Regions from separate parts of the Streptomyces sp. NPDC047886 genome, predicted to be linked through region 2. Evidence: riboswitches for the same ligand, from Rfam matches in the RefSeq annotation. Region 2 holds a riboswitch; the other holds the start of a gene.

Region 1 (4,789 bases), on a different contig from region 2:
ACCGACGGCGCCGAACGGGCCCTGCGGACCGTGCTGTTGGGCACCCGGCTGGTCAGCCCCGGTCGGGCACGCAGCGCCCGTCCTCCGTACGGTAGTTCCACCGGGCCCCGTCCCGTACGAGCTCCGTCACGGCCCGAACGAACCGGTCGACGTGCTCGTCCGGCGTCCCCACCCCGAAGCTGACCCGGATCGCGTTCAGCGACTTCTCGCCGGGCGCCGCCTCGGGCGCACCGCACTCGCCGACCTCCCGCGCGGTGCCGCCCAACAGGGTCCGCACCAGCGGATGGGCGCAGAACAGTCCGTCGCGGACGCCGATGCCGTACTCGGCGGAGAGCGCCGCGGCGAAGTGCGAGCTGTTCCAGCCCTCCACGACGAACGAGAGGACGCCGACGCGCGGCGCCGCGTCGCCGAACAGCGACAGCACCCGCACCCCGGGGACCCGGGCCAGGCCCGCGCGCACCCGGGCGATCAGCTCCCGTTCGCGCCGTACGAGCGTGTCGAACCCGGCCTCGGTGAGCGCCTTGCAGGCGGAGGCGATCGCGTAGGCGCCGATGACGTTCGGCGAACCGGCCTCGTGGCGGGCCGGGGTGGTGTGCCACTCCACGTCGACGCCGCCGTCCGCGCGCCGCGCGACCTTCCGCGACGCACCGCCACCGGCGAGGTACGGCGGGGCGGCCGTCAGCCAGTCCGCACGGCCGGCCAGCACCCCGGAGCCGAACGGGGCGTACAGCTTGTGCCCGGAGAACGCGACCCAGTCCACGTCCAGGCGGGCGATGTCCACCGGGTGGTGCGGGGCCAGCTGGGCGGCGTCCAGCACGATCCGCGCGCCGTGCGCGTGGGCGGCCGCGGCCAGCTCCCGCACGGGCCACAGCTCGCCGGTGACGTTGGAGGCGCCGGTGACACAGACCAGCGCGGGGCCGTGGGGCTCGCGGTCGGCGAGGGCCCGCTCCAGCGTCTCGACCGCCTGGGCGGGTGTGCGCGGCGCGTCGAGGCAGGTCACCCGGGCGTCCCGCCAGGGCAGCAGCGACGCGTGGTGCTCGGTCTCGAAGACGAAGACCTGGCAGTCGGCCGGCAGGGCGGCGGCGAGCAGGTTCAGCGAGTCGGTGGTCGACCGGGTGAACACGACCTGGTCGCCGGGGCGGCAGCCGAGGAACTCGGCGACGGTCGTCCGGCTGTTCTCGAACAGGTCGGTGGACAGCTGCGACAGGTACCCGGCGCCCCGGTGGACGCTGCCGTAGTAGGGCGCGTACGCGGCGACGTCGTCCCACACGCGCTGGAGGGCGGGGGCGCTGGCCGCGTAGTCGAGGGCCGCGTAGGTCACCTCGCCGCCGGTCACCAGCGGCACGGTGACGTCCCGTCCGAGAACGGGCAGGGTGCCTTCGCGCCCGGGCTCGTCGGTGGCGGCGGGTTCGGCGTGGTCGGCGGGGGTTGCGGGGCCGGCGGCGACGGTGGCGGCGGTCGCGGGGGCGACGGCGGTCACGGTGACGGCGGTGGTGGTCGCGGTGGCGAGGTCGGCGGGGCTGGCGGCGGTGGCGGCGTTCGGGTACGCGGACATGGCGGTATCTCCCGGCGGGACAAGGCGGAATGGCTTCGTGAACCCGTACGGCAGGGGCCGGTCGGCGGCCGCTTCCGGATACGGGGGTGCCTCGACGCACGGGCCGGGACGCACAGCGCCGCCCGCGCGGAGGAGGGTGAAGTAAGGGGCCGGTCAGCCCTATCGCATTCGCTTGCTCACGAGACTGCTCCCTTGAGGACCAGGACCCCAGGGCAGGCAGGGGTCCGCGCTTGCCGCAGACCTCGCTGCCTGCGGCCTGGTCTTCACCCGGGGCACCCCGCCACGGACGGAGGGTTGCCGGACAGCGGGCCGGGGCCGTAATCGCTGTCACTCATGACCTTGAGGAGCATCCTGCCACATGCCAGGGAACGCGCAAGGCGCGGTCCGCGATCCGGACCGCGCCCCGCGTCGCACCGCGCCGGGTCAGGCGTTGCTCGCCGCGACCCACCGGTCCAGGGTCCGCCGGGCCGCACCCGAGTCGATCGAGTCGGCGGCCTTGGCGATGCCCGCCCGGATCTGCTCGGCCAGCGGCGCGTCCGTCGGCTCCAGGGCCACCAGCGCCGCCGCCGAGTTGAGCAGCACCGCGTCCCGTACGGGTCCGGTCTCACCGGCCAGCAGCCGGCGCGCCACATCGGCGTTGTACGAGGCGTCGGCGCCGCGCAGGGCCTCCACCGGCACCAGGTCGACGCCGACGTCCCGCGGGTCGAAGGTCTCCTCGCGGACCGCTCCGTCACGAACCACCCAGACGTGTGAGGTGGCCGTGGTGGTCAGCTCGTCCAGGCCGTCGTCACCGCGGAACACCAGCGCCGACGAGCCGCGGTCGGCGAGCACCCCGGCGAGGATGGGCGCCATCCGGGCGTCGGCGACACCGGTGGCCTGCGCCCGCACCTTGGCCGGGTTGGTGAGCGGCCCGAGGAAGTTGAACGTGGTCCGGATGCCCAGTTCCCTGCGGGCGGCCGCGACATGGCGGAGCGCCGGGTGGAACTTCACGGCGAAGCAGAAGGTGATCCCGGCCTCCTCGGCGACCTCCGCGACCCGGCGCGGGGTGAGCTCCAGGTTGACGCCGAGCTTCTCCAGGACGTCGGAGGCGCCGGAGGCGGAGGACGCGGCCCGGTTGCCGTGCTTGACGACCTTCGCGCCCGTGCCGGCGACGACGATCGCCGACATGGTGGAGATGTTGACGGTCTTGGCGCCGTCGCCGCCGGTGCCGACGATGTCGACGGACGGTCCTGGGACCTGGATCACCCGGGCGTGCTCGTACATGGTCCGTACGAGGCCGGAGATCTCGTCGACGGTCTCGCCCTTGGCCCGCAGGGCGACGGCGAAGCCGGCGATCTGCGCGTCGGTGGCCTCGCCGCTGAGGATGCGCTCCATCGCCCAGGCGGTCGCGTCGGCGTCGAGGTCCTGCCCGGACAGCAGGGCGTCGAGGACCAGGGGCCAGGAGCGGCCCGCCGCGGTCTGGCCTCCAGCGGGGTTCACAGCGCTCATGGTCGCTCCTGGGTCCGTACGGAATGAGACGGTCACCACCCTATCGAGCCGTAAGGACGGCAAAGAGCCCCGTCCGGTGATTGGACGGGGCTCTCGCCGTGGCGACCTGCAGGTCGGAGGATCAGTGGTGGCCGTGGCCGCTGCTGATCTCCTTGTACTCCTCGACCGTGGCCTTGGGGATCTGGTTCCCCTCGCCGAAGTAGCCCTTGCTCAGCTTGGCGCGGAGCTTCTGGCCGCGGGTCGGCTTGCGCTCGACGCCGTTCTCGTCGACCGTCGGGCCGATCTCGGCGGGCGTGTACTGCTCGTGCGTGGTGAGCGCGTGCAGCTGTGCCTGGCTGAGCGGCTCGTGGACCTCCACGAACTCACCGTGCGGCAGCCGCTTGATGATGCCGGTCTCGCGACCGTGCAGCACCTTGTCGCGGTCCCGGCGCTGGAGGCCGAGGCAGATGCGCTTGGTGATGATGAACGCGATGACCGGTCCGGCGAAGAAGAAGATCCGGACGAACCAGGTGATCGCGTTGATCGACATGTGGAAGTGGGTGGCGAAGATGTCGTTGCCACCACCGACCAGCATGATCATGTAGGCCGTGATCCAGGCGACACCGAGGGCGGTCCGGGTCGGGGCGTTGCGCGGGCGGTCCAGCAGGTGGTGCTCGCGCTTGTCCCCGGTGATCCAGGACTCGATGAACGGGTAGACCGCGATCGCCGCGAGCATCACACCGAAGAGGACCAGCGGGATGAAGACGCCCAGGACCAGCGTGTGGCCCCAGATGTTGATCTCCCAGCCCGGCATCACACGGATCAGACCCTCGGCGAAGCCCATGTACCAGTCGGGCTGGGCGCCGGTGGACACCATGTCGGGGCGGTACGGGCCGAGGGCCCACACCGGGTTGATGGTGAACAGCGCGGCGATGATCGCGATGACACCGAAGACCAGGAAGAAGAAGCCTCCGGCCTTGGCCATGTAGACCGGCAGCAGCGGCATGCCGACGACGTTCTTGTTGGTCCGGCCGGGACCGGGGAACTGCGTGTGCTTGTGGTAGAAGACCAGGATCAGGTGGGCCACCACGAGGCCGAGCATGATGCCCGGCAGCAGCAGGATGTGGATCGAGTAGAACCGGGCCACCATGTCGTGGCCGGGGAACTCGCCGCCGAACAGGAACATCGAGATGTACGTGCCGACGATCGGCGTGGCCAGGATCGCGCCCTGGGTGAAGCGGACACCGGTGCCGGAGAGCAGGTCGTCCGGGAGCGAGTAACCGGTGAAACCGGTGAACATGCCGAGGACGAACAGCAGGAAGCCGAACAGCCAGTTGATCTCACGCGGCTTGCGGAACGCGCCCGTGAAGAAGACGCGCATCATGTGCACGAACATGCCCGCGAGGAAGATCAGCGCGGCCCAGTGGTGGATCTGCCGGATGAGCAGACCACCGCGGACGTCGAAGCTGATGTCCAGCGTCGAGGCGTACGCCTCGGTCATGCGGATGCCCTGCATCGGCACGTACGAGCCGTGGTACTCGATCTCGTTCATGCTCGGGTGGAAGAACAGCGTCAGGTACACACCCGTGAGGATGATGATGATGAAGCTGTAGAGGCAGATCTCACCGAGCATGAAGGACCAGTGGTCCGGGAAGATCTTCCGCATGTTGGCCTTGGCCAGCGAGTAGATCCCCAGCCGGCCGTCGGCCCAGTCGGCCACCCGCTCACCGGCGGGCGCCTTCCGGTTCGTCTCAGTTGCGGTCGTGG
Region 2 (4,789 bases):
GTCTCCACGTCCTTGGCCTGCTCGAGCAGGGCGCCGGAGACGGCCTCGACGGCCTTCTCGATGCCGCGCTTCAGCGCCATCGGGTTGGCACCCGCGGCGACGTTGCGCAGACCCTCACGGACGAGCGCCTGGGCGAGGACGGTCGCGGTGGTCGTACCGTCACCGGCGACGTCGTCCGTCTTCTTGGCGACTTCCTTGACCAGCTCGGCGCCGATCTTCTCGTACGGGTCCTCGAGCTCGATCTCCTTGGCGATGGACACACCATCGTTGGTGATCGTGGGGGCGCCCCACTTCTTCTCGAGGACGACGTTGCGACCCTTGGGGCCAAGGGTGACCTTGACGGCGTCGGCGAGCTGGTTCATCCCGCGCTCGAGACCGCGCCGTGCCTCCTCGTCGAACGCGATGATCTTGGCCATGTGAAGTGGTCCTCCCGGACTTATGGGGTCTCCCCTGCTCGAACGCAGTTGAGAGCTTGGGGAAGGATTGCTCCGGACCGCGCTGGCGCCCGCGACGGACGGCCTGCGTGCCGTGTGGTTCCTTGCCCCACGCGGCCTGCGGGCCTCACCGACGAGGTCCTTCGTTGTCACTCTCACCTTCAGAGTGCTAACGCCAATGATTAGCACTCGACCCCTGCGAGTGCAAGCGCCCCGGGCGCCCGGCCGCGCCTCCGGGCGGCCGCGCGGCCGTGCGTCCAGGCCGCCGCGCGGCCGTGCGCCGGGCCGCCGCGCGACCCCGTACGCGCGCCAGGGCGGGATCCCGCGCACGGGCGGGACGAGGCCCCGTACGCGGGCATGACGCGACCCCGCACGCGGCCCCCCACGCGATCCCGATCCCGCACGCGGGTACGCATGAGGGGCTCGTATCCCCCTCCGGGATACGAGCCCCTCAGCACGCCACGGCGGCTGGCCGCGCGTGAAGTCGATGGCCGAATCGCGCCGTTCTCAGCCGGCGAGCTTGACCATGTCCGCCTGCGGACCCTTCTGGCCCTGCGAGATCTCGAACTCGACTCGCTGACCTTCTTCAAGGGTGCGGTACCCGTCCATCTGGATCGCGCTGTAGTGGACGAAAACATCCGCACCACCGTCGACCGCGATGAAGCCGTACCCCTTCTCCGCGTTGAACCACTTGACGGTGCCCTGAGCCATGCCTAACTCCCCTATTACTGGCCCTTGCACAGGACCGCACTTCGCGGACCCGGGTCAGACCTCGCTCCCTGACAGGCGGGAACGTGCGCCGGAACGCGTCGACCGCGGCTGAATGTATCTGCCCAACTGCCCTCTGCAACAGGTCAATCGGACGAGAATTCCGAGCAGGCGTGAACGGAGAAACCGCTGGAATTTACCCGATCCCAGGGCAAGTCGGGCCCGGCAAAGCGCACAAATGGCGCATAACGCTCGGACACTTTGGCTGCATCTCGTCGTGACGGGGCGCATTCTCATATGCGGCGGGCAAGAGCAGCGGTGGGGACTTCCCCAACTCTACCGCGCTCAACCATGCAGAATTGCCCCCTCCGCTTTTACTCGCGGAGGGGGCAGGGGTCGTTCTGCGAGGCGATGAGGCGATCAGCCGCCGGCGACCGCGGGGATGATCGAGACGCCCGCACCGTCCGGCGTGGCGGTCGCGAGGCCGCCCTCGAAGCGGACGTCGTCGTCGTTGACGTACACGTTGACGAAGCGGCGCAGCTGCCCCTGGTCGTCCAGGACGCGCGCGGCGATGCCGGGGTGGCTCCGCTCCAGGGACGCGATGACCTCGGAGAGGGTCGATCCCTCGGCGGGCACCTCGGCCTTGCCGCCGGTGTACGTGCGGAGGATGGTGGGGATGCGGACGTTGACGCTCATGCGGTTGCTCTCCTCAGGGTCTCGGCGATGGCTCGGCGGCAGCTCAGCGGGCCAGGCCGGCGTCGCGGAACGCGTCCAGGCTGGGGCGGATGGTCGCGGTGGGGCCGGTGGTCGGGGCGACCGCGTCGAGGGTCTTGAGGCCGTCGCCGGTGTTGAGGACGACGGTGGTGAGGGACGGGTCGAGTACGCCGTTCTCGATCAGCTTGCGGGTCACCCCCACCGTCACCCCGCCGGCCGTCTCGGCGAAGATGCCCTCGGTACGGGCCAGCAGCTTGATGGCGTCCACGACCTGCTCGTCGTTCACGTCCTCCACCGCGCCACCGGTGCGGCGGGCGATGTCCAGGACGTACGGCCCGTCGGCGGGGTTGCCGATGGCCAGCGACTTGGCGATGGTGTTCGGCTTCTGCGGCCGTACGACGTCGTGACCGGCCTTGAAAGCCGTGGACACCGGGGAGCAGCCCTCCGCCTGGGCGCCGAAGATCTTGTAAGGCCTGTCCTCGACGAGGCCCAGCCTGATGAGCTCCTGCAGCCCCTTGTCGATCTTCGTGAGCTGCGAGCCCGAGGCGATCGGGATCACCAGCTGGTCGGGCAGCCGCCAGCCGAGCTGCTCGCAGATCTCGTACGCGAGGGTCTTGGAACCCTCGGCGTAGTACGGGCGGAGGTTGACGTTGACGAAGCCCCAGCCCTCGCCGAGCGGGTCGCCGATGAGCTCCGAGCAGAAGCGGTTGACGTCGTCGTAGTTGCCCTCGATGCCGACGAGCTCACCGCCGTACACGGCGGCCATGACGACCTTGCCCTGCTCCAGGTCGTGCGGGATGAACACGCAGGAGCGGAAGCCGGCGCGGGCGGCGGCGGCGCCGACGGCACCCGCGAGGTTTCCGGTGGAGGAACAGGACAGGGTGGTGAAGCCGAAGGCGCGGGCGGCCTCGAGGGCCTGGGCGACGACCCGGTCCTTGAAGGAGTGCGTCGGGTTGCCCGAGTCGTCCTTGACGAACAGCTTGCCCGGCTCGACGCCCAGCTCACGGGCGAGGTTGTCGGCCTGGACGAGCTGGGTCCAGCCGGGGTTGAGGTTCGGCTTCTCCGTCACGTCGGCGGGGACGGGGAGGAGCGGGGCGTACCGCCAGATGCTGGCGGGGCCGGCCTCGATCCGGGCGCGGAGCGCCTCCGGGTCGCCGGACGGCAGGTCGTAGGCGATTTCGAGGGGGCCGAAACACAGCTCGCAGGCGAAGACGGGGCCGAGCGGGAAGCGCTCGCCGCATTCACGGCAGGAAAGCGCGGAGGCGGGCCCGAGGTCGACGGATCCGGCGGAGGCGGCAGCGGGGTCGACGGCGTCGGCGGAAGCGGTACCGGGAGTGCCGGAAGTGCCGGAAGTGGTGGGTGCGGCGGTCTGCACAGCCATGGAGGCGAGGCCCTTTCTCCTCATCTTTCTCATTGGCGCGTTTCGCCATGAGACGGATTTGGCACCTTCCCTAGCCGGGGCCCCGCGGTGGATATGCGGTGCCGGCTGGAGGGTTGCCGGGGCTTCATCGGGCCGTTTCCCTCTGCCCCTCTGGATGAGCGGTATGTGATTGTCGGCGCGGGACCCCGGCATGCGGTGGTCTCGCGCGTTGTTCAAGACTGTAACCGAAGGTCCGGACGCTTGAGATAGTCGTCCGAACCGCGAGATGGATCACAGACGAGGAGTGGCGCGGGTGCTGGAAGAGGTGGAGCGCTGGCTGGACCGGCGGTCCTGGAACGTGGCCGACCGGCCGATCGACCAGCTGCTCGCCGCCAAACAGACGCACGGGACGACGGTCAGCGTGGTCCTGCCCGCGCTGAACGAGGAGGCCACGGTCGGCGAGATCGTGGCCGTGATCCGGCGCGAGCTCATGTCCGCCGCCGTGCCCCTGGTCGACGAGCTAGTCGTGGTCGACTCGGGCTCCACCGACCGTACGGCGGAGGTCGCGGCGGCGGCGGGCGCGCGGGTGGTCGCGCGGGACGAGGTGCTGCCCCGCGTCCCCGCCGTGCCCGGCAAGGGCGAGGTGCTGTGGCGTTCCCTGCTGGTGACGGGCGGGGACGTCGTGTGCTTCGTCGACGCCGACCTGCGGGAGTTCAAGGCGGACTTCGTCACCGGGATCGTCGGCCCGCTGCTGACGGACCCCGACGTGGAGTTCGTGAAGGCGATGTACGACCGCCCGCTCGCGGACGGTGGCACCGGCCCGGTCGGCGGCCAGGGTGGCCGGGTGACGGAGCTGGTGGCCCGCCCGCTGCTGAACCTGCACTGGCCGCTGCTCGCCGGATTCGTCCAGCCGCTGGGCGGCGAGTACGCGGCGCGCCGCTCGCTGCTCGAACGACTGCCCTTCCCGGTCGGCTACGGCGTGGAGCTCGGCCTTCTGGTGGACGCGCTGCACACGGTCGGCCTGGACGCGCTGGCCCAGGTCGACGTGGGCGTGCGGCTGCACCGGCACCAGGACGACCGGGCGCTGGGGCGGATGGCTGCGGCGATCTACCGGACGGCGCAGCTACGGCTGTCGCGGGGGCACCTGGTGCGGCCGAGGCTGACCCAGTTCGACCGTACGGAGGACGGCTTCGCGCCGCGCACGCATCCCGTCGACACGGAGGAGCGACCGCCGATGGCAGAGGTGACGGAGTACACGAGAAAGCGCCGCGTGGCTTGATTTCCGTACGTTTGAGCGTTTCTGGTACGGGCTAGGTTCGCCACATGGTCTCCGAGATTCTGGTGGCATCGAACCGCGGTCCGGTCAGCTACGCCCTCCGCGAGGACGGCTCGCTGGAGGCGAGGCGCGGCGGAGGGGGCCTGGTCTCGGGCCTGTCCGCGATCGGCCCCGACGCCGGGGCGCTGTGGGTGTGCGCCGCGCTGGGCGACGGCGACCGTGAGGCGGTACGGCGCGGGATCGGCGAGCCGGGCGTCCGCATGCTGGACATCCCGTCCGAGACGCAGGAGGCGGCGT

What was found. A riboswitch is a leader RNA that binds a small molecule or an ion and turns the genes downstream of it on or off. The one in region 2 is predicted to bind S-adenosylmethionine.
Region 1: another riboswitch for S-adenosylmethionine. It lies ahead of ACGF5U_RS01810 (aminotransferase class V-fold PLP-dependent enzyme); the one in region 2 lies ahead of thrC (threonine synthase).

What each region holds. Positions count from the first base shown of each region.
Region 1 covers NZ_JBIDCF010000001.1:400,944-405,732, forward strand. The annotation lists partial or broken gene ACGF5U_RS01805 (glycerate kinase) at 1-69, shown strand, start outside; gene ACGF5U_RS01810 (aminotransferase class V-fold PLP-dependent enzyme) at 53-1,555, opposite strand; SAM riboswitch class IV at 1,777-1,894, opposite strand; gene trpD (anthranilate phosphoribosyltransferase) at 1,979-3,043, opposite strand; gene ACGF5U_RS01820 (cytochrome bc complex cytochrome b subunit) at 3,165-4,789, opposite strand, start outside.
Region 2 covers NZ_JBIDCF010000010.1:128,367-133,155, reverse strand. The annotation lists gene groL (chaperonin GroEL) at 1-416, opposite strand, end outside; gene ACGF5U_RS27405 (cold-shock protein) at 942-1,145, opposite strand; gene ACGF5U_RS27400 (MoaD/ThiS family protein) at 1,563-1,838, opposite strand; gene thrC (threonine synthase) at 1,882-3,270, opposite strand; SAM riboswitch class I at 3,255-3,398, opposite strand; gene ACGF5U_RS27390 (glucosyl-3-phosphoglycerate synthase) at 3,530-4,495, shown strand; gene ACGF5U_RS27385 (trehalose-6-phosphate synthase) at 4,540-4,789, shown strand, end outside.